3 regions of the Streptomyces sp. NPDC002309 genome follow, and region 3 is predicted to be linked to each of the others. Evidence: riboswitches for the same ligand, from Rfam matches in the RefSeq annotation. Region 3 holds a riboswitch; each other region holds the start of a gene.
What was found. A riboswitch is a leader RNA that binds a small molecule or an ion and turns the genes downstream of it on or off. The one in region 3 is predicted to bind cyclic di-AMP.
Positions count from the first base shown of each region.

Region 1: it holds a riboswitch for cyclic di-AMP, as region 3 does, so the genes downstream of both, ACWCPM_RS19470 (transglycosylase SLT domain-containing protein) here and ACWCPM_RS12845 (NlpC/P60 family protein) in region 3, are expected to answer to the same signal.
Region 2: it holds a riboswitch for cyclic di-AMP, as region 3 does, so the genes downstream of both, ACWCPM_RS24395 (M23 family metallopeptidase) here and ACWCPM_RS12845 (NlpC/P60 family protein) in region 3, are expected to answer to the same signal.

Region 1 is NZ_JBSFCI010000022.1:16,310-23,790, forward strand. Features, by position in the region: gene ACWCPM_RS19460 (polyprenyl synthetase family protein) at 1-497, opposite strand, end outside; gene ACWCPM_RS19465 (hypothetical protein) at 828-1,241, shown strand; cyclic di-AMP (ydaO/yuaA leader) riboswitch at 1,981-2,158, shown strand; gene ACWCPM_RS19470 (transglycosylase SLT domain-containing protein) at 2,162-2,644, shown strand; gene ACWCPM_RS19475 (HAD family hydrolase) at 2,608-3,486, opposite strand; gene fahA (fumarylacetoacetase) at 3,846-5,057, shown strand; gene ACWCPM_RS19485 (M56 family metallopeptidase) at 5,302-6,240, shown strand; gene recQ (DNA helicase RecQ) at 6,261-7,481, opposite strand, start outside.
Region 2 is NZ_JBSFCI010000030.1:93,189-100,669, reverse strand. Features, by position in the region: gene ACWCPM_RS24415 (aspartate aminotransferase family protein) at 1-1,153, shown strand, start outside; gene ACWCPM_RS24410 (helix-turn-helix domain-containing protein) at 1,238-1,858, shown strand; gene ACWCPM_RS24405 (DUF6126 family protein) at 1,855-1,971, shown strand; gene ACWCPM_RS24400 (tyrosine-protein phosphatase) at 2,050-2,847, opposite strand; cyclic di-AMP (ydaO/yuaA leader) riboswitch at 3,295-3,461, shown strand; gene ACWCPM_RS24395 (M23 family metallopeptidase) at 3,466-4,449, shown strand; gene ACWCPM_RS24390 (SGNH/GDSL hydrolase family protein) at 4,685-5,470, shown strand; gene ACWCPM_RS24385 (TetR family transcriptional regulator C-terminal domain-containing protein) at 5,595-6,212, opposite strand; gene ACWCPM_RS24380 (Glu/Leu/Phe/Val dehydrogenase dimerization domain-containing protein) at 6,266-7,444, opposite strand.
Region 3 is NZ_JBSFCI010000012.1:58,881-66,361, reverse strand. Features, by position in the region: gene ACWCPM_RS12855 (M23 family metallopeptidase) at 1-899, shown strand, start outside; gene pcrA (DNA helicase PcrA) at 1,192-3,675, opposite strand; cyclic di-AMP (ydaO/yuaA leader) riboswitch at 4,005-4,158, shown strand; gene ACWCPM_RS12845 (NlpC/P60 family protein) at 4,167-5,354, shown strand; gene ACWCPM_RS12840 (hypothetical protein) at 5,454-5,807, opposite strand; gene ACWCPM_RS12835 (NlpC/P60 family protein) at 6,284-7,351, shown strand.

The DNA of each region.
Region 1 (7,481 bases), on a different contig from region 3:
CGCCCGTCCGACGGGCCCGCGGTCTCCAGGATCTGGCCGGTCACCAGCCGTTCGAACGCCTCGGCCTGCACCCGTACGGCCTCGGGCCCGAGGTCGGCCAGGATGTGCGAGGCACGGGCGAACAGAAAGTCACCGGTGAGGACGGCGACGGAGTTGCCCCAACGGACGTTCGCGCTCGGCACGCCGCGCCGCACGGCGGCCTCGTCCATCACGTCGTCGTGGTACAGCGTCGCCAGATGCGTGAGCTCCACGACGACGGCGGAAGGCACGATGCCGGGTGCGTACGGGTCACCGAACCGGGCCGCCAGCATCACCAGCAGGGGCCGGAACCGCTTCCCGCCCGCCCTCACCAGATGCTGCGCGGCCCCCGTGATGAACGGGACCTCGCTCTTGGTGGCTTCGAGCAGCCCTTCCTCGACAGCCGCCAATCCGGCCTGGACATCGGCTTCCAGAGCCTGGTCCCGCACGCTCAGCCCGAACGGCCCGACGACGGTCACGAGGGGTCTCCTGTCTGCTGGTGTCTACTGGCGATTACGCGGAATGTCGATAGGTCGCTGCCTTCACTCAAGTCAGCGTATCCGGTCACGTTTCGATCACCGAGGCCGCCCACCGCTACGTCTCAGGCGGTATTGGATCACGGCGGGTATTTTTCTAATCAGTTGATATGAGTGGGTATTTATCGACTCGGTCGGAGCAGCCGACCCCTGCCCCGCCCCGCCGCCGGCACCGGATGTGGACTCGGACCCGGCCCCGGGAGCATGCCGCCTTCCGGCGACGACCGCGCCCTCCCCGGCCGGCCCCGGGGCCCGCTCGGGCAGAACCCGCCCGTGACGACCTCCGGCCCGGCCCGGCACGCCACCGTCGGCCGTCACCTGGCCGGACGCACGGACACCACGGAGGTCGCACCCACGCCGCGGCCGATGCGCCGCGCCGATCCCTCGGCCGCCACAGCACTGATCGCCGACGCGGGGCTCATGGCCCTCGCCGACCCGGCAGCGTCGGCCGCCGCGCCCGGGCCGCGCCTCACAGCCGCGCCCGGGCCGCGCCTCACAACGGACACCGCCCACCGAAGCCGTCGCCGAGGTCACGCTCCTGCACATCCGCAACCCCTCCTCCACGAGACGGCCCACGAGGACCTCCGTATCCCGCTGCCCGACGGAACCCTGTCGTACGCGCGCGTACGGCGCCCGATCACCGACGAGCCCCACCGGCGCTCCCGGGGCACCCCCCGAACCGCCTGACCGACCCGACCGCACCCCGGCGTCGAGGCGGCGGGCGGCGGCGAGGCCCGCCTGCGAACGGGGACGCGGCGACCGGGCCCGCCGAGGATGCGCGGACGATCGTTACGACAACGACGCGCACCACGGGGGAGGTTCCGTCCTCACGCTGGAGATACGCGCACAGGCGGCGACCACGCCGGCTCACGTCCGCCGCCCGGCCGTTCCGCGCCACGTCCTCACCGCCCAGCGGGACATGCGCCGCGGCGCGCCACGAAGGGTGCGAGCCCACCCACCCCTCGCCCTTCGTGACGGGCGTCACTCACCCCTCCCGGGCGAGCCCGCGCCCGCCCGGGGTCCAGGACCCCGCGCACCAGGGGGAGTTTTTACCTGGAATTACCGAATACGACACTTTGCACTTGGCCTCGAAGCGGCCACCTCTCACACCCGAGGGACACACGCCCCACGAGCCGTCGATTGACTAGCACTTGGGCCTATTGCCCGATTTGCCACTCTTTCTGCAGGCGCGTGAGTTGGCTCACTCGCCCCCCTTCACGAGCCCCTCGCATCAACGGCGCGATCCACCGTTGCACATGGCCGAGTTGACGCTTTTCGACCGCAAAGGATCAAGGGTGACAAAAGGTCAGGAGGAAGATCAAATGCCGCAATGCCAGAAACGACCACTTGTTTCGGACATGTGCTCTCGCATACGTTCCGGGCCAGTCGGGCGGAACGCCGAATCCTGCCGCCGCCCGCGCCACCCATGACGGACTCACTCACCGCACGGCAGGAGCGGGGGACCCAGGTAGGCCGCCGGACCGGATGCCGCACTCCACGGCACACCGGAACGGCTCGGGGTGAAGTCGCACTCGCAAGAGAGCGGCCGGGCCCTCCCCGCCCGAACCCGACAGCTCACCTCGCAGGCGCCGGAGAGGACAGTCCCCATGACTGCAAACGGTCAGATCAGTCGTACTCGTACTGCCCGCATCGTCCGCAAGCTCGCCGTCGCCGGTACCGGCGCCGCCGTCCTCGCCCTGCCGCTCATCGGCGCGACCACCGCTTCCGCGGCGACGCCCGCGGCCATGCCCACGTCCGTCAAGTACTACTCGAACAACCTCGACGGCTGGATCCGCCAGTCGCTCGACATCATGGCGCAGAACGGGATCCCCGGGTCCTACAACGGCATCCACCGCAACATCATCCGGGAGTCCTCCGGCAACCCGAACGCCATCAACAACTGGGACTCGAACGCCGCCAAGGGCACCCCGTCCAAGGGCCTGCTCCAGGTCATCGACCCCACCTTCAAGGCCTACCACGTGACCGGCACGGCGTACGACCCGTACGACCCGGTCGCCAACATCACCGCCGCCTGCAACTACGCGGCCGACCGCTACGGCTCCATCGACAACGTCTTCGGCCCGTACTGAGCCTCGGCCAGCAACCGTTCGAGGACGACGGCGATGCCGTCGTCCTCGTTCGAGAGCGTGACCTCGTCGGCCACCGCCTTGAGCTCCGGGTGGGCGTTGGCCATGGCGACTCCGTACGCGGCCCAGTCGAACATGGGGATGTCGTTCGGCATGTCCCCGAAAGCGATGGTCCCCTCCGGGCCGAGGCCCAGATGCCGGGCCGCCAGCGCCAGCCCCGTGGCCTTGGTGACGCCGCACGGCTGGAGCTCGACCGTCCCCGGCCCCGACATGGTGACGGTCGCGAGCGAGTCGACCACCGCCCGCGCCACCGCCGCCAACTCGTCGTCGGACAGGGTCGGATGGCGCAGCAGCACCTTGCTGATCGGCTCGCACCACAGGTCGTCGCGGCGATCGATCCGCACCGCGGGCAGTGTGGGGTGCGGCATCAGATAGCCCGGCTCGATGAGGGTGAGCCCGTCGACACCGTCCTGGTCGACGGCCGCGTACACCTGGCCGACCTCGGCCTCGATCTTGCCGAGCGCGGTCTCGGCCAGCTCCCGGTCCAGCGTGACGGACCACAGCAGAATGTCCGCGTCGGCGTCGTACAACTGCGCGCCCTGCCCGCACACCGCGAGCCCGCCGCCGCCCAGGACGTCCAGCAGCGGCCGTACGCGCGGCGCCGGCCGGCCGGTCACCACCAGATGCCGGGCCCCGGCCGCCGAGACCCGCGCGAGCGCGGCGAGAGAGCGGTCGGAGACCGTGTCGTCGCCGCGAAGCAGCGTTCCGTCCAGGTCAGTGGCGATGAGGGCGTAGTCGGTGCGCGCGTACTCGGTGTGCGCGGCATATGCGATGGGTGCGGCCATGATCAGAGAATACGGACACCGCACCCCCGCTGTTCATTCCCAACTACCGTCCCACTGTCCGCTTTTCACTCTCCCGTGGCGCCTGCCGGCTCCTTGATCGTGGTGTTGGCTCCCCGACGGCCCGGAAGAGGGTCCCGAAGCCCTTGAGGGGCAGGCAGGACGACGTTCGCCAGGTTCGTCATGTGCCGGCATGGTGCTGTCCCGTGTCGCCGGACAGGTTTCCGGAACCCCGGGGTGGTATGCATTTCTGGACATTCGGAATCTTCTACGCCTGTCGGACACTGCCCAACGGTGGTGCCGCAGCCGTAACGTGATCCACGACCGCATGGACCGCGCGTACGAAAGTGAGGCAGCACCCCATGCCCCCCTTCGATGTCCCCGAGGGCGACCCCTTCGGACCGCACAACCTTCCGTACGGCGTGTTCTCGCCCGCCGGGTCCGCCGAACGCACGGTGGGTGTCCGCCTCGGCGACCACGTCCTCGACGCCGGCGCGGCAGCACTGGCGCTCGGCTCCCCGTACGCCGAGCTGCTGGCCCGGCCGACCCTCAACCCGCTGCTCGCGGCAGGCCCCACGGCCTGGTCGGACGTCCGGCGCGCGCTGACCGCCTGGGTCACCGTGCCGTCCCACCGCGAGTCGCTCGCACCCCTGATGCACCCGCTGTCCTCGGTGACCCTGCACCTCCCCTTCGAGGTCGCGGACTATGTCGACTTCTACGCCTCCGAGAACCACGCGCGAAACGTCGGCCAGATCTTCCGTCCCGACGCGGCGGACTCCCTCACCCCCAACTGGAAACATCTGCCCATCGGTTACCACGGCCGCTCCGGCACGGTCGTCGTCTCCGGCACCGACGTCGTCCGTCCCTCCGGCCAGCGCAAGGCCCCGGCCGACGCCGAGCCTGTCTTCGGCGCTTCCGTGCGCCTCGACATCGAGGCCGAGGTCGGCTTCGTGGTCGGCGTCCCCTCGGCGATGGGCACACACGTGCCGCTGTCCGGCTTCCGCGACCACGTCTTCGGCCTGTGCCTCCTCAACGACTGGTCCGCCCGCGACATCCAGGCCTGGGAGTACGTCCCTCTCGGCCCGTTCCTCGGCAAGTCCTTCGCCACCTCGGTGTCGGCGTGGATCACCCCGCTGGACGCGCTGGACGAGGCACGGGTCGCTCCACCCGGGCGGACGCACCCCCTGCTGCCCTACCTGGACGACGCCGAGGAGGAGCCCGGCGGCTACGACCTCCGCATCTCCGTCGCCCTCAACGGCCACGTGATCGCGGAGCCGCCCTTCTCCACCATGTACTGGACGGCCGCCCAGCAGCTCGCCCACATGACCGTCAACGGCGCCTCCCTGCGCACCGGCGACCTGTACGGCTCGGGCACGGTCAGCGGTCCGGAGGAGGGCCAGCGCGGTTCGCTCCTGGAGCTGACCTGGAACGGCCGTGACACCCTCGAACTGCCCGTCGGCAAGCGGACGTTCCTGGAGGACGGCGACGTCGTGACGATGACGGCCTGGGCTCCGGGTCCGGGCGGCGTGCGCGTCGGGCTCGGCGAGGTCACGGGCCGCGTCGTGGCGGGGTGAGAATCGCGCGACGGTCGACGGCGAAGGAACGTCTTCGGCGCTGACCACGACCGCCCGTCACCGGCATACTGGCGGCGGGCGGGCGCGACGCGCGACGCGGGCCTGTGACGCTCACGGTGCGCGAGCCGCCCGCCCCGCACCGCCTCACGGGGCACACACCGACCCACCCCGAAGCCACACCGCATCACCCCCCACCACCGCCCCGAAGCCGCCCCCCTCCCGACCAGGATCCGGAGCCCGTGGCATGACCGTCTGCCTGCTCCTGCTGAGCGTCGTCGCCCTCGCGGCCGCCGTGCCGGTCCCCCGCGCGCTGGTGCGCGCCGCCTGGCCCGAACGGGAGCCCGTCGTCGGGCTGTGGGTGTGGCAGTGCCTGGTCGCCACCGTCCTGCTCTGCTGTCTGACCGCGCTGGTCCTGGGCGCGGCGGCCGTCTTCCAGACGGTGCGCGACCAGGTCTTCGCGCCCGCCCCGCCGCACGTCGCCGCCGCCTACGACCTGTCGGCGGCGCCGCCCTGGGCCGCCGCGCTGACGCTGCTGCTGGCCTGTGGCGCCGCGTGGACCGCGGCGATGCTGGTGCGCGAGCTGTGCGAGGCCCGGCGCCGCCGCGGCCAGGCTCGCGCACATCTGCGGGAACGCGCTCCCGACCTGCCCGCCGGCCTGCCCGCCGCCCGGGGGCCACTGCTCGTCCTGGAGGACGAGTACCCGGATGCCTGGTGGATGCCGGGCAGTCCGCCCCAGCTGATCGTCACGACCGGCGCGCTGCACCGTCTCACGGACCACCAGCTCGACGCCGTCCTCACCCACGAGCGCGGCCACGCCCGCGCCCGTCACGACTGGCTGCTGCACCTGTCCACCGCGCTCGCCACCGGCTTTCCGCGTGTCCCCCTCTTCGCCCACTTCTGCGACCAGACGCACCGCCTGGTCGAACTCTCCGCCGACGACACGGCCTCCCGACGCTGCGGCCACCTGACCACCGCGCTGGCCCTGATCGAACTCAACCAGCACCGGGGCGTCCTCTCCTGCGCCTCCAGCCACCGCCTGCTGGGCGAACGCGTCGACCGTCTCCTGGAGCCGCCCGCCCGGCTCGACCGCAGACACCGTGCCCTGACGACGACCGCGGCGGCTCTGGTGCCGCTGCTGCCCCTGCTGATCACGTTCGCTCCCGGACTGACGGCACTGTCCTAGCGGCACTCCTTTCCCGTGCCCTAGATCCAGTCCTCCGGCTCGGGCTCCGGCTCCGGCTCCGCGTCCGGCTCGGGCCAGTCGTGCGCGTCCTGATGCCCCGCGGGAGCCGGCGCCGTGCCGCTCGCCGCGCCGCTCGATCCGTCCAGGGACACGAGCACCTCCAGCACGCCCTCCCCGTACGTCACCAGCTTCTTCTCGCCGACTCCGCTGATGCCGCCGAGCTCGGCCACCGAACGGGGCCACGCCGTGGCGATCTCGCGCAGGGTGGCGTCATGGAAGATGACGTAGGCCGGGACGCCCTGCTCCCGCGCCTGCTCGGCGCGCCAGGCGCGCAGCGCCTCGAAGGCCGGCAGCAGCTCCTCGGGCAGCTCGGCCACCGCGGCCTTCGCCTTGCGTTCTCCGCGCCCGGAGGACGACGATCCCGCCCGCGAAGTCGGCGCCTTCTTCGGCTCCTTGCGCAGCGGCACCTCCCGCTCCCGCCGCAGCACCCCGCCGCTGGCCTCGGTCAGCGCGAGCGTGCCGTAGTCCCCCTCGACGGCGAGCAGTCCCTGGGCGAGCAACTGCCGGACCACACCCCGCCATTCGCCCTCGCCCAGCTCCTCGCCGATGCCGAACACCGAGAGCTGGTCGTGGTCGAACTGGATCACCTTGGCGGTGCGCTTGCCGAGCAGGATGTCGACGATCTGCACCGCGCCGAACTTCTGCCCCCGCTCCCGCTGCAGGCGCACCACCGTCGACAGGACCTTCTGTGCCGCGACGGTGCCGTCCCAGGTCTCGGGAGGGGTGAGACAGCTGTCGCAGTTGCCGCAGCCGGCCGCGTCCGGCTCCTGGCCGAAGTAGGCGAGCAGCTGGCCTCGGCGGCACTGCGCCGTCTCGCACAGCGCCAGCATCGCGTCCAGGTGCGCGGCCGCCCGCCGCCGGAACGCCTCGTCGCCCTCGCCGGACTGGATCAGCTTCCGCTGCTGGATGACGTCGTTGAGGCCGTACGCCATCCAGGCCGTGCTCGGCAGCCCGTCCCGCCCGGCACGGCCGGTCTCCTGGTAGTACCCCTCCACCGACTTCGGCAGGTCCAGATGGGCCACGAAGCGCACATCGGGCTTGTCGATGCCCATGCCGAAGGCGATCGTCGCCACGACGACCAGCCCGTCCTCCCGCAGGAACCGCGACTGATGTGCCGCTCGCGTACCCGCGTCCAGCCCCGCGTGATACGGCACGGCCTCGACGCCGTTCCTGGTGAGGAA
Region 2 (7,481 bases), on a different contig from region 3:
GCGCAAGGCGCTGCACGACGTGCTCGACGCGCAGCTCGCCGACCTCACCCGGTTCGACTGCCAGCCGCTGCCCGGTCTGCTCGCCGAGCGGCTGCTGGCGCACAGCCCGCACCTGGACCGGGTGTTCTTCGGCAACAGCGGGACCGAGGCGGTGGAGACCGCGCTGAAGTTCGCCCGGTTCGTCACCGGCAGGCCCAGGGTCCTGTACTGCGCGCACGCCTTCCACGGCCTGACCACCGGCTCGCTGTCCGTGAACGGCGAGGCGGGCTTCCGGGACGGCTTCGCCCCGCTGCTGCCGGACACCGCCGTACCGCTGGGCGACCTCGACGCCCTGGCACGGGAGGTGAAGAAGGGCGACGTCGCCGCGCTGATCGTGGAGCCGATCCAGGGCAAGGGCGTGCACGCGGCCCCGCCCGGCTATCTGCGGGCCGCCCAGGAGCTGCTGCACCGGCACAAGGCGCTGCTCATCGCCGACGAGGTGCAGACGGGTCTCGGCCGCACCGGCGACTTCTACGCCTACCAGCACGAGGAGGGCGTCGAGCCCGACCTGGTCTGTGTGGCGAAGGCGCTCTCCGGCGGCTATGTGCCGGTGGGCGCCACGCTCGGCAAGGACTGGATCTTCAAGAAGGTCTACTCGTCGATGGACCGGGTGCTGGTCCACTCGGCCAGCTTCGGCTCCAACGCGCAGGCCATGGCCGCCGGGCTCGCGGTGCTGTCGGTCATGGAGAGCGAGCAGGTCGTCGCCGGCGCCCGGGCCACGGGCGAACTGCTCAGGTCCCGGCTCGCCGCACTGGTCGACAAGTACGAGCTGCTCGCGGACGTGCGCGGCCGGGGGCTCATGATCGGCATCGAGTTCGGGCGGCCCCGGTCGCTGAGGCTGCGCAGCCGCTGGGCCATGCTCCAGGCCGCCCGCAAGGGACTCTTCGCGCAGATGGTCGTCGTCCCGCTGCTCCAGCGGCACCGGATCCTCACCCAGGTCTCCGGCGACCACCTGGAGGTGATCAAGCTGATCCCGCCGCTGATCATCGGTGAGCGGGAGGTGGACCGGTTCGTCGACGCCTTCACGGACGTGATGGACGACGCCCACAGCGGGGGCGGGCTGATGTGGGACTTCGGTAAGACGCTGGTGAAGCAGGCGGTGGCCGACCGCTGACGCTCCGGACTCGCCCCGGTGGGTGCGGTTTGCCTCTGAGGCAATAGATTTGCCCTAGAGGCAATAATCGGGCTGAATGGAGCCATGAGCTCCTCATCAGAGCTCGGGGCCGAGGCGACCGGCGTGCTGCCGGTCGTCGCCCCGCAGCTCCGCGACCTGCGCCGCCGGGCCTCCCTCACCCTGGAGGCCGCCGCACGTGCGGCGGGACTGTCACCCGCCCATCTCTCCCGGCTGGAGACCGGGCAGCGCCAGCCCTCGCTGCCGATGCTGCTGGCACTGGCCCGTATCTACAGTACGACCGTCTCGGAGCTGCTGGCTGAGACGGTCCCCGACCGGGATGCCGTCGTACGCGCCGCCGACATGGAGTCCACGGCTGCGGCCGGCTGGACGTACTGGCAGGCCGGCGCCTCCGGGCGGGGCATGCAGGCCCTGCGGGTGCACGTGCCGTACGGCTCGCAGGGCGACATCGTCCGGGTGCACGCCGGTGAGGAGTGGCTGTACGTCCTCACGGGGCGGCTGCGGCTGCGCCTGGGTGACGCGGCTCACCTGCTCGACCCGGGTGACAGTGCCCACTTCGACTCCCTGACCCCGCACCTCATCGCCGCCCAGGACCCGGGCGGGGTCGACCTCCTGTTCGTTCACACCTTGCTGCAGAGCCCCACGGCCGCGCTGTGCCTCGGCCCCGTCACAGGAGACATGCCATGAGCGACATCGAACAAAAGCTTCCCCGGGGCATCTGGCTCCGTCTGCTGATCTACATCGTGGCGGGGCACCTCTTCGCCGCCTTCCTCTACCTGCTGTTCGAGGTCGGGGCCTAGTAGTACCGCGTCGGCCAAGGTTCGCCCCGCTCCTCGCGGGCGAACCTCGTCCGACGCGGCGCCAGTGGCCCCCAGGGGTCAGTCGAGCAGGCGCTCGCGCAGTCGCTCCCGGGTCTCCGGGGTGACGCCGAGCGCCTGTGCCAGATAGGTGTCGACGTCGCCCCAGGTCTTCTCGACGGTCTCGAACGCCGCCGACAGATACTCCGCGCGCGCGTCGAAGAGGGGGCTCAGCAGCTCCATGACCTCGGGCGACCAGGACGGGCCGGAGTCGCCGCCGCGGTGCATCTTGTAGCGGCGGTGCTTGACGTTGGACTCCAGGTAGTCGGCGAGGATCGCCTCGCGCTCCACGCCGACCGCCAGCAGCGTGACGGCGATCGACAGGCCGGCGCGGTCCTTGCCCGCCGCGCAGTGCATCAGCGCGGGGACACTGTCCTCGGCGAGCGCGTGCAGCACCTGGGAGTGCTCGGCGGTGCGCTCCGTGACGATCGCGCGATACGACGCGATCATCCGGTCCGCGGCCTTGCCGTCGGCCAGGACATTGCGCAGTTGCTCCAGGTCCCCGTCCCGGACCATCTTCCAGAACTCGGCGCCGTCCGCCGGGTCCGTCAGCGGCAGGTTCACGTTGCGCACGCCCGGCAGCTCCACGTCCGGGCCCTCCAGCTCCTGGTCCGCGGCGTTACGGAAGTCGAAGACCGTGTGCAGCCCCAGGGCGGCCAGGAACACGGCGTCCTCCGCGGTGGCGTGCGCGAGGTGGCCGCTGCGGAACAGCACTCCGTGCCGCACCCTGCGCCCGTCCACCGTCGGCAGCCCGCCCACGTCACGGAAGTTGCGCACTCCGGCCAGCTCGGGCTCGGTCGACGGCACCTGCTGCGTCACGGGGGCTCCCTCCCATCGCCCCGCCGGCGCTGCTCGCCGTCGGGCACTTCCCTGACGATACGACACGCGTTCTCACATCCATGAGTTGTCCACAGGTGGTCGCCCGGGAGTGATGAAAGCGGGGGAGTGGACGGTTATCGACGCATATGCACCTTCTGCCCCAATCGCGTGCTTCGCTCCAACTCGTCGCGGAACAGGGAGACCTGGAGCGGAGTCACGTGAGCAGTGTCATATCCGTGACCGAGCGTCGTTCGTCATGACCACGCAATTCACATGGCTTCAAGGGCGTTTACCGGATTCACATGCGTCCCGATGCACGGAGTGTGACCGGAATTGGGGTGAAAGGATCAACGAAACGGTGTTCCGGCGGAACCTCTCGCTTGTCCCGTTGCGTCTCGGTCGCTTACGTTCCACCCGATCCGGACGGACGCCGAATCCTGCCGCCGCCCGGTGCCCGCGCCAACTCACCCGTGTACGGCAGGAGCGGGGGACCCACAGGCAGAACAGCCTGTCCCGGTCTCCGGAACAGGCTCGGGGTAAAGCCGCGTCCCCGCGCGGCCGGACATCTCCAGTCCGCACCCGACAGCTCACCTCGCAGGCGCCGGAGAGGAACTCGCCATGCCCGCGAAGGGTAAGCACCGCCGTCCGAAGACCCAGCGCTTCACCCGATCCATAGCCGTCGCCGGAACCGGTGGTGCCGCGCTGGCCCTCCCGCTGATGGGGGCCGCCGGCGCCCACGCCACCACGGCGCAGTCCGCCGCGGAGAAGGCCGTCTCGTCGATCCCGGCCCAGAAGACGGCCGTTCGGCAGCACGTCACCGAGAAGCAGCCCGCCGTGAAGCAGTCCGCCGACCGGTCGGGTGCCCGGACGTATTCCGTGCGGGCGGGCGACTACCTCTCGAAGATCGCCGACGAGCAGAACGTCAGCGGTGGCTGGCAGCGGCTCTACGAGGACAACCGGGAGGCCGTCGGCGGGAACCCGGCGCTCATCCACCCGGGTCTGAAGCTGACGATAGGCCAGAGGGCCGCGGCGAACACCGACGAGCCGGCCTCCTCCACCGCTGCCCCCTCGGCGAAGTCGTCGTCCGCGGAGACGCCTCAGTCCTCGGAGCGGTCCGCGGAGACCGCGCAGGCGCCCGAGTCCGCCGCGGACCAGGCTTCCGCCGCCCCGGCCGCGGACACCGCCCCCTCCACCGGGTTCTCCGCCCCCGTGGAGGGTGCCGGCATAGGCACCGCCTACCGCGTGACGGGCAGCATGTGGGCCAGCGGCTACCACACGGGCGTCGACTTCGCCGCCGCGAGCGGCACCCCGCTCAAGGCGGTCGGCGAGGGCACGGTCGTCTCCGCGGGCTGGGCCGGTTCCTACGGCAACCAGGTCGTCATCAAGCTCGCCGACGGCTTCTACGCCCAGTACGCCCACCTGTCCTCGCTGTCCGTCTCCGCCGGTCAGACCGTGGGCGCGGGCCAGCGGATCGGCCTGTCGGGCTCGACCGGCAACTCCACGGGTCCGCACCTGCACTTCGAGATCCGCACCACGCCGGACTACGGCTCGGACGTCGACCCGGTCGCCTACCTGGCCTCCAAGGGCGTCCCGATCGGCTGACGCACGCGCCGCTCATGCCGCAGAAGGCCGGTCCCCGATCCAGGGGGCCGGCCTTCGGTGTCGACCGTGTCCATGGCGTCGCCCGTTTCCGTCGGGGCCTATTCCGCAATTGACCAATCCTTTGGCCGTGGCCTTTCTCACCGCGCGTCAACCCCTTCCTACGGTCGCGTAGGTCACATTCGAAGGGGAATCATGTCCCGACGTGGCAGACGATTCGAAGAATGACAGCAGATCAGTGATCGGGTCGTACGTGGCGGTGGGGGACAGTTTCACCGAGGGCGTCGGCGACCCCGGCCCCGACGGGGCGTTCGTCGGCTGGGCCGACCGGTTCGCCGTACTGCTCGCGGACCGCCGACCCGAGGGCGACTTCCAGTACACCAACCTCGCCGTGCGCGGCAGGCTGCTCGACCAGATCGTGGCGGAGCAGGTCCCGAGGGCCGCCGGACTCGCGCCGGACCTGGTCTCGTTCTGCGCCGGCGGCAACGACATCATCCGTCCGGGCACCGACCCGGACGACGTGGCGGAGCGCTTCGAGCGCGGGCTCGCCGCACTGCTCCCGGCCGCCGGGACCGTCCTGGTGACCACCGGCTTCGACACCCGCGGCGTCCCCCTGCTCAGGCATCTGCGCGGCAAGATCGCCACCTACAACGGCCATGTGCGGGCCATCGCCGACCGGTACGGCTGCCCGGTGCTCGACCTGTGGTCGCTCAAGTCCGTCCAGGACCGCCGTGCCTGGGACGACGACCGTCTGCACCTGTCGCCCGAGGGGCACACGCGCGTGGCACTGCGCGCCGGTCAGGCCCTGCGCCTGGCCGTCCCCGCCGACCCGGAGCAGCCCTGGCCGCCGCTTCCGCCGCGCGGCGCGCTCGACGTGCGCCGGGACGACGTCCACTGGGCGCGGGAGTACCTGGTGCCGTGGATCGGCCGGCGACTGCGGGGCGAGTCCTCGGGCGACCATGTCACCGCCAAGGGCGTGTTGTCGCCGGACGACATCAAGATGCGGATCGAGTCGGTGGCCTGAGGCCGCCCGCGGGCGGCCTCGCGGCACCCGTGCGGAACGGGCCGTTCCGGCTGCCGGGCCGGTTCGGGCCGCGGGCGGGCCGCGCGAGGTCGCACGGCGGAGAAGTGGCGGAACAGGCACCCGTTCAGTGCGGTGGAGTCGCCGGCATCTCCGCGGACCGGAGTTCCCGCGCCAGCGCCTCGTCCACCCACTCCTGCGCACGCGCGCGTGACACGGCTCCCGCGTAGGACGTGATCTGGACGGCGAGCCCGTCGAGCAGGGCCGTCAGGCGCAGGGCCGCGCCCATGGGGTCGGGGCAGCGGAACTCGCCCGCCGCCACCCCCTCGGCGATGACCTCCGCGATGGCCGCCTTCCAGCGCTTGTCGAGGTCCCGGGTGACCTCCCGCAGCGCGGGCTCGCGCAGCGCCGCCGCCCAGCCCTCGATCCACAGGCGCCAGCCCTTCGCCGGTCCCGTCGGCGCGTACCAGCGCACCGCCGCCCGAAGCCGCCGCTCGGCGGTCGTGCGCCGGCCCAGCAGCTTGGCCAGATGGGCGAGGTCGTCCTCGGCCGCGTACGCGAACGCGGCGGCGACCAGCCTCTCCTTGGTGGAGAAGTGGTACAGCACCAGCGCGTTGCTCACCCCGAGCGCGGACGCCACATCGGCGATCCGCACCGCCGCGACGCCGCGCACCTCGATCTGCTCCACCGCGGCACGCAACAACTCCTCGCGCCGCTGCGCCACGCTCAACCGCACTCTCGCCACGCCGTCACCCTAACGGGCAACGTCCGCACGGTGGCCGGGCGGTGACCTTCGCGTCAGCGGTACGACCCGAAGCGCTCCGTGAGCAGCGGCAGCCGGTCCCCGGCGACGGCGTGCGCGGCGGCCCGCGGCGTGCTCCCGTCGGCCTCCGCGCGGTCCAGCACCAGTTCGGTCAGGGCGCGCAGGGAGCGCCGCGTGTACGCGAACGCCTCCCGCGCGTCCGCGCCGATGTCACCGAACAAGGTCCACCACCACCAGGCGTTCGTCGCCGAGTTGACGACCACGTCGGGCAGGACCGTCACCCCGCGCGCGGTGAGCAGCGCCTCCGCCTCGGGGACGACGGGCATGTTGGCGGCCTCGACGATCCAGCGGGCGGTGATCCGATGCTGGTCCGCGGCGCCGATCGCGTAGGAGACGGCGGCGGGCACCAGCACCTCGGCGTCGGCGGCCAGCCAGGCGTCCCCGGGAAGTTCGCGGGCCCCGGGCCGCAACGCCGTACGGTCCACCGTGCCGTACGCGTCCCGCGCGGCGAGCAACGCGTCGACGTCGAGCCCCGCCGGATCGGCGATCGTGCCCCTGACGTCGGCGACGGCGACGACCGTGAGGCCCGCGCGTGTGAGGAAGCGCGCCGTGGCGCCACCCATGGTGCCCATGCCCTGTACGGCGACCCGGGTGCCCGCGTACGGCAGGCCCGCCCGGTCCAGGGCGGCGAGCACCGCCTCCGCGACCCCGCAGCCGCCGACCAGCTCGGCCAGCCCGATCCCGTCGACCTCCACCGCGAACGCGTCGGCGAGCCGCCGCCGTGCGGCCGTCTCGTCCGCCAGCAACGGGTACACCGCCTGGATCGACGAGACCAGCCCCGCCTCGGCGGCGGCCCGGTCCACCAGGTCCTGGGTCAGACCGAGGTCCTCACCGGTGGTCCAGAAGGTCTCGATGTAGGGCCGCACGGCCCGCAGGTACCGGACCAGCAGCCCGTACGCCGCCGGGTCCCGGGGATCGCAGTCGATGCCGCCCTTGGCGCCGCCGAGGGGTACGTAACGGGCCTCCGGGTCGTAGTGCAGGGCCTCCTTCACGGACATCCCGCGCGCGAGTCCGGCGACCTCCTCCAGCGTGCAGCCCGGGCGCATCCGCAGTCCACCGCTGGCCACACCGCGCACCAGACGGTCGACGACCAGGAAGCCCTGGCGGCCGGTGACGTCGTCGGTCCAGGTGAGCGACAGAAGGGGGGCGGTCACGGAAACTCCTTGTGGCAGCGGCTGTTTCGCGTCTCGC
Region 3 (7,481 bases):
TCGACCAGCTGGCGACCGCGACGTTCGATCAGGTCGACCTCGGTGACGCCGGAAACGGCAACCCGGACGGCACCGGCGGGACGTCCGCGACCCCTCTCCTCGACGACCAGGAGGAGGTCACCCCCGTCACGGTCGGCCGTGCGGCCGGCCGCGGTGGGAGCCGCTCCCGTCGGCGTTCACCGGCCAAGCGGTCCGCGCTTCTGACCGTGGCCGTCCCGTCGGCGTGCGTGATGGGCGTGGCGGGTATCGCCGCCGCCTCGGTCGGCACCTTCACCGGGGACGAGCAGGACGCCACCACGACGACGGCCGCGGACGCGAAGGCGGTGAAACCATCCGCCGCCAACAACCAGCTGGACACCCAGCTCACCAGCCTCACCGCGGAGGCGGACGACTTCGGCGACCGCGTCAGCCGCACCCAGGAGCGCATCGACCTCAAGGCGGAGCAGGCCGCCGAGAAGAAGCGCGCCGCGGAGGAGGCGGCCCGCAAGGAGCGGCTGCGCCCGAAGTTCGCACTGCCGGTCGCGCAGCACGGACTCAGCGCCTACTACGGCCAGTCCGGCATCAACTGGATGTCCGTGCACACCGGTATCGACTTCCCCGTCGCGTACGGCACGACGGTGATGGCCGCGACGGACGGCACGGTCCGCACGGAGTACAACAGCGCGTACGGCAACATGATGATCGTGACGGCGATGGACGGCACGGAGACGTGGTACTGCCACCTCTCCAGCTACCAGGTCGCCTCCGGTACGACCGTCAAGGCAGGCGACGCGATCGCCTACTCCGGCAACTCCGGCAACTCGACCGGTCCGCACCTGCACTTCGAGGTACGACCCGGGGGCGGCGCGTCGATCGACCCGCTGTCCTGGCTGCGCAGCCACGGGATCGACCCCTCGTAAAGCGCCCTCTCCCCGACGGACCCACGCCTGTAAAGCGCCCTCTCTCCGACGGACCCACGCCTGTAAAGCGCCCTCTCTCCGGCGGACTCACGCCTCGTAGAGCGCCCCTCCCGGACCGGTCCCGCTCCTCGTGACGCGCCCGCACGGAAGAACCGACCCTCGTGACGTGCCCTGCACAGACGGGCCATGTTCCATGACGGAACCCTCCCGGACGGACCCACCCCTCAACGCACCCGCACGGACGGGCGAGGGCTCCATGACGGAACCCCCGGGCCCGGCCCTGCGCGTACGGCTACAGCTTCTCCACCGGCGCGTACCGCAGCAGCAGCCGCTTCGGCTTGGTGTCACCGAAGTCGATCGTCGCCTCGGCGTTCGCGCCCGTTCCCTTCACCGCGACGACGGTGCCGAGCCCGAACTGGTCGTGCGTGACCCGGTCACCCACAGCCAACGCGACCACGGGCTGTTCGGCCGTCCGCCGGGTGGCGAATCCCGATGCGCCCGACGCCGAGGAGCGTGAGCGGGACGAGGACAGGGAGGCCGCCACGCCCGAGACCGGACCCGCGGGGGCCGCCTTGGCACCGGTGCGCTTCCAGTCCAGGTGTGCCCCGGGGATCTCCTCCAGGAAGCGGGACGGCGGGTTGTACTGCGGCTGGCCCCAGGCGCTGCGCATCACCGACCGCGTGAGGTACAGCCGCTCCCGCGCGCGGGTGATGCCGACGTACGCGAGCCGCCGCTCCTCCTCCAGTTCCTTGGTCTGGCCGAGGGCGCGCATGTGCGGGAAGACGCCGTCCTCCATGCCGGTGAGGAAGACCACCGGGAACTCCAGGCCCTTGGCGGTGTGCAGAGTCATCAGCGTGATGACACCGTCGCCGTCCTCCTCGTCGGGGATCTGGTCGGAGTCGGCGACCAGCGCGACCTGCTCCAGGAAGTCGGACAGCGTCCCCGCCTCGCCCTCCGCGCGCTCCTGCTCGAACTCCAGGGCGACGGCGGCGAGTTCCTGGAGGTTCTCGATGCGGGTCTCGTCCTGCGGGTCGGTGGATGCCTGCAACTCGGCGAGGTAGCCCGTGCGTTCGAACACGGCTTCCAGGATCGTGGCCGGGCCGGCGCCGGAGTCGACGATCGTGCGGAGGTCCTCCATCAGCGTGTTGAACCGCTTGACGGCGTTCGTGGAGCGGGCTGCCATGCCGTACGCCTCGTCGACGCGCTTGAGCGCCTGCGGGAAGCTGATCTTCTCGCGCTGGGAGAGCGCGTCGATCATGGCCTCCGCACGGTCGCCGATGCCGCGCTTGGGGACGTTGAGGATGCGGCGCAGCGGGACCGAGTCCTCCGGGTTGGACAGCACCCGCAGGTAGGCCAGGACATCCCTGACCTCCTTGCGCTCGTAGAAGCGGACGCCGCCGACGACCTTGTAGGGCAGGCCGACGCGGATGAAGATCTCCTCGAACACACGGGACTGGGCGTTCGTCCGGTAGAAGACCGCGACATCGCCCGCCTTCGCGTCGCCGGCGTCCGTGAGACGGTCTATCTCGTCGGCGACGAACTGCGCCTCGTCGTGCTCGGTGTCGGCGACGTAGCCGGTGATGCGCGCGCCCGTGCCCGCGTTGGTCCACAGGTTCTTGGGGCGGCGGGACTCGTTGCGCTCGATGACGGCGTTGGCGGCGGTGAGGATCGTCTGGGTGGAGCGGTAGTTCTGCTCCAGCAGGATCGTCGTCGCGTCCGGGTAGTCCTCCTCGAACTGGAGGATGTTGCGGATGGTCGCGCCGCGGAAGGCGTAGATCGACTGGTCGGCGTCGCCCACCACGCACAGCTCGGCGGGCGGCAGGTCGTCCGGGCCGGGCGGTACGTCGAGGTCCTCGGGGGCACGCTCGCCGGTTCCGACGAGTTCGCGCACGAGGGCGTACTGGGCGTGGTTGGTGTCCTGGTACTCGTCGACCATGACATGCCGGAAGCGGCGCCGGTAGTGCTCGGCGACGTCCGGGAAGGCGCGCAGCAGGTTGACCGTCGTCATGATCAGGTCGTCGAAGTCGAGGGCGTTCGCCTCACGCAGGCGTGACTGGTACAGCGCGTAGGCCTGGGCGAGGGTCTTCTCGAAACCGTCGGTGGCCTGGGCGGCGAAGTCCTCCTCGTCGATCAACTCGTTCTTGAGGTTGCTGATCTTGGCGCTGAAGGACTTGGGCGGGTAGCGCTTGGGGTCGAGGTCCAGGTCGCGGCAGACCAGGGACATCAGGCGCTTGCTGTCGGCGGCATCGTAGATCGAGAAGGACGAGGTGAAGCCGAGCTTCTTGGACTCGCGGCGCAGGATGCGCACGCAGGCGCTGTGGAAGGTCATCACCCACATCGCGCCCGCCCGGGGACCGACCAGCGTCTCGACGCGCTCCTTCATCTCGCCCGCGGCCTTGTTCGTGAAGGTGATCGCGAGGATCTGGCCCGGATGCACTCCGCGCTCGGCGAGGAGGTGGGCGATGCGGTGGGTGAGGACGCGCGTCTTGCCCGAGCCGGCTCCGGCGACGATGAGCAGCGGGGAGCCGGAGTGGACGACGGCCGCGCGCTGGTTGTCGTTCAGTCCTTCCAGAAGCGCGGCGGCGTCCAGTGCGGGGCGGGGGGCGCCGTCGCGGTAGTAGGCGTCCCGGTCCGGGGGCGCGTCGAACTTCCCGCCGAACAGATCGTCCGGAAGGGACTCCGGAGAGTGATCGTCCTCGGGCGGCGGCGGGGGCTCCTCATGGCCCCGCGGGGCTTGGAGGTCCGCCAGGAAGCTGTCGTCAAAGAGGCTGCTCATCGCTCTCCGAGTCTAGGGCGCCCCACTGACAACCCGCGGCCACCCCGAGAACATCCCCGGGCCGGAAGGCCGACGATCTTGCGGTGGGAGCTCGACATCACAGCCGGTGACCCAGCGGGTCGGCGCACTCGCGCCCGGCCCCCGCGCCGCGCCGTCGCTCACCGTCCGAACATGCTCTCACGCGGGGCGTGATCCCTGACCGAAGGTCACGAAAATGTATCGGGCATATCACCCACCAACCTTCACACGGGCCACACGAGTTGGCTACCGTGCCGGACAGGCCGCACGACTCAGACCGGCGAACGTCGCCGGGCCGCGCGGCCTCCGCCGAGTCCGATGCGCCCAAGGCAGCCGGAGCCGGGGACCCACCGAACTTGGGGTGAATCGGCCCAGCGCCCTCCGGGGAGCGGGCCGTAGGGCAACCCTTCCGAACCACCCGCCCGAACCCGACAGCTAACCCGGTAGGCGGCAGATGGAAGGAGTCGCCTCCTTTGGCGTCGCACCGCAAGTCGCGCCCGACCGGCGCGCGGGTGGCAGGCATACGTACACCGGCCCTCGCCACCGCTGCCCTGACCTCCGTGGCCCTGCTCTCACAGACCGCGAACGCCGAGCCCTCGGCCGACGACAAGCCGAGTCTCGAAGAGGTCGAGAAGAAGGTCGACGATCTCTACCGCCAGGCGGAGTCGGCGACCGAGAAGTACAACGCGGCCAAGGAGAAGACCGCGAAACAGCGCAAGCGCGTCGACACCCTCCTGGACGACGTCGCCCAGCGCGCCCAGAAGCTGAACGAGGCGCGTGAGGAGCTGGGGACGTACGCCGCCGCCCAGTACCGTTCCGGGGCCTCCGTCCCCGACACCGCCACCTTCCTGCTCGCCGACTCGCCGCAGGACTACTTCGACCAGAGCCAGCTGATGGGCCGTCTGACCAGCCGCCAGAAGGACGCGGTCGACGAGTACTTCACCGATCAGTCGGCGACGATGAAGAAGCGCCAGGAGGCCGCGCAGAGCCTGGAGACGCTCAGCGAGTCGCAGGGCGACCTGCGGTCGGCCAAGGCCACCGTCCAGAAGAAGCTCGCCGACGCGCGGCAGCTGCTGTCGGACCTGACCGCGGAGGAGAAGGCCCGCCTCGCGGCGATCGAGAAGAAGAAGCAGGAGGAGGCCGAGCGCCAGGCCGCCGAGCTCGCCCGGCAGCAGGCGGAGGACCAGCGCCGCCAGGAGGCGGCGCAGGAGGAGCGGGAGCAGGAGTCCGCCGGCGGCGGTTCGCCGGCCGGCACGGGCGAGGCGTCCGACTCCGGCGGTTCCGCCTCGGACTCCGGGTACGCCACCAAGGCGGAGAAGGCGCTCGCGTTCGCCCGCGCGCAGATCGGCAAGCCGTACGTCTGGGGCGCCACGGGCCCCGAGTCCTACGACTGCTCCGGCCTCACCCAGGCCGCGTGGAAGGCCGCCGGCGTCACCCTCCCGCGCACCACCTATGACCAGGTCGACGCCGGCACGACGGTGTCCCTCGCCGCCGCGCGTCCGGGCGACCTGATCTTCTTCTACGACGACGTCACTCACGTCGGTCTGTACATCGGCAACGGGATGATGATCCACGCCCCGAAGCCCGGCGCGTACGTCCGCGAGGAGTCCGTCTACTACGACGGCGAGTCCTCCGTCCACAGCGTCGTCCGCCCGGCCTGACACCGGCGCCGCGGGGGGCCGGAGAGGTGATCGGCGAGGCGGTCGAAGGGCACGCGCGCGTGCGGCGGTTTCCGTGGCACGCGCGCGTGGGGCGGCGCGTCAGGTCCAGAGCACGGCGATGAACACGTTCGCCGTGGTCAGCAGCGCCACCAGCCCGAACATGCCCTTGTCCACCTTCTCGTCGTCCCGCTTCACATAGACGAGGCCGAGGATCACGATCAGCAGCGCCAGTTTCACGCCGATCTTGATGTTGTTCACCGGCTGATCGTCCGCCTGGTTCAGGCCGACCAGGATCACGCCGGTGACCAGCATGGTCAGCGCGCCGTGCAGCATCGCCGGGACGAATCGCGCGGTGCCCTGGCCCATCGCCTTCATCTGGGTGAGGAAACCACCGAGGAGGGAGGCGATGCCGATGATGTGCAGCCCGACGAAGAGGTGGATGAGTACGTCTATGGGGCCGGAGCCTAATCAGGAGGTTCCGGGCCGCCCGACACCGGGCCGCCCACGCTCCCACGGTGACTGCGCAAAGCCCCCACGGTGACTGCATATATGCGCCCCATAGCACCCGCACGCCGGCACCCGACCCGGAATCGCCGCATCGGTCATCGCGCCGCGTGAAGGCGACGGCCCCGAAGGGCGCGCCCGATCACATACGGTCACCCGCTGTTCCCCTGACGTCACTTCCGCACAAGGTGTCACCGTATCGACACGCCCGGGTTTAGCGTCCTCCACCAGGTGACCGGCTCCCCACCGCCGCCCTTGCCAGAGGCGGCAGCCGGGCACCACCGCCGAGAAGGTCCGGCGGCGCCCCGCATCCCCTGTGCGGGGCGCCGCCGGACGCGTCAGCCGCCCCGGCGCGGTCGTACGTCCACCCGGTGGCCGTACGGACCGGCGGTCGCCCGAGTCGTACGAAAGGACGTGCAGTCCACGTGGCAGCGCACCGCAAGCCCCGACCACGCTCGGCCCACGGCACCAAGGCCCGCACGGCGGCGACGATCGCCCTCGCGGGCGCGGCGACCGCGACGGGCCTCGACGGGATCGGCCACGCCGACCCTCAGCTGACGCCGGAGCAGGTCAAGGCCAAGGTGGACAAGCTGTACCAGGAGGCGGAGGTCGCCACCGAGAAGTACAACGGCGTGCAGGAGGAGGCCCGGGCGGCGCGAACGCGGCTGGGCAGCCTCCAGGACGAGGCGGCCCGCAAGGAGGAGCGGCTCAACTCCGCCCGGGAAGCGCTCGGTTCGTACGCGGCGGCCCAGTACCGCGACGGCGGTCTGGACCCCGCGCTGCAACTGGCCCTCTCCGACGACCCCGACCGGTACCTCGACGGCGCCGCCTTCGCCGAACGCGCCGGGGACCGGCGGGCGGCGGCCGTCACGCGCGTCGGCAGACAGCTGCGGGAGATCGAGCAGCTGCGCGGCGCCGCCCGCCTCGAACTGGCCTCGCTCCGCTCCCGGCAGACCGAGCTGAACCGGCACAAGAAGACCGTCACCGGCAAACTCGACGAGGCGCGAAGGTTACTGGACCGGCTGACGGCCGAGGAACGGGCGCGGTTCGCGCAGGGCGAGGGCACGGACCGCGCCTCACGGGCCTCGACGGCCGACCGTGACGCCCTCCAGGCTCCCGGTTCCGCCACGACGGCCGCGCCCAGCTCCCGCGCCGCCGCGGCCGTCTCGTACGCCTACCAGAAGCTCGGCAGCCCGTACGTCTGGGGCGCCACGGGTCCCAACGCCTTCGACTGCTCGGGCCTCACTCAGGCCGCGTACCGCTCCGCGGGGGTCGCCCTGCCCCGCACCACCTACGCCCAGATCGACGCCGGCCGCCGGATCCCACGCTCCGAACTGGCCCCCGGCGACCTGGTGTTCTTCTACTCCGGCATCAGCCACGTCGGCCTCTACGTCGGCAACGGCCAGATGATCCACGCACCCAACCCCTCGGCGCCGGTCCGGCTGGCCCCGATCGACCAGATGCCGTTCGCGGGAGCGACCCGGGTGGTCTAGGGCCTTCTGCCGGCCGGTGCCTTTCCGGAAGGGGGCTCGCCCACCGGTTCCAGCGCGGGTACGGGCGTGGGCGAGGAAGACGGCGTGGGCCAGGAGATGTGGTTCGCGCTCGCCGGCGCCGCCCACCCGT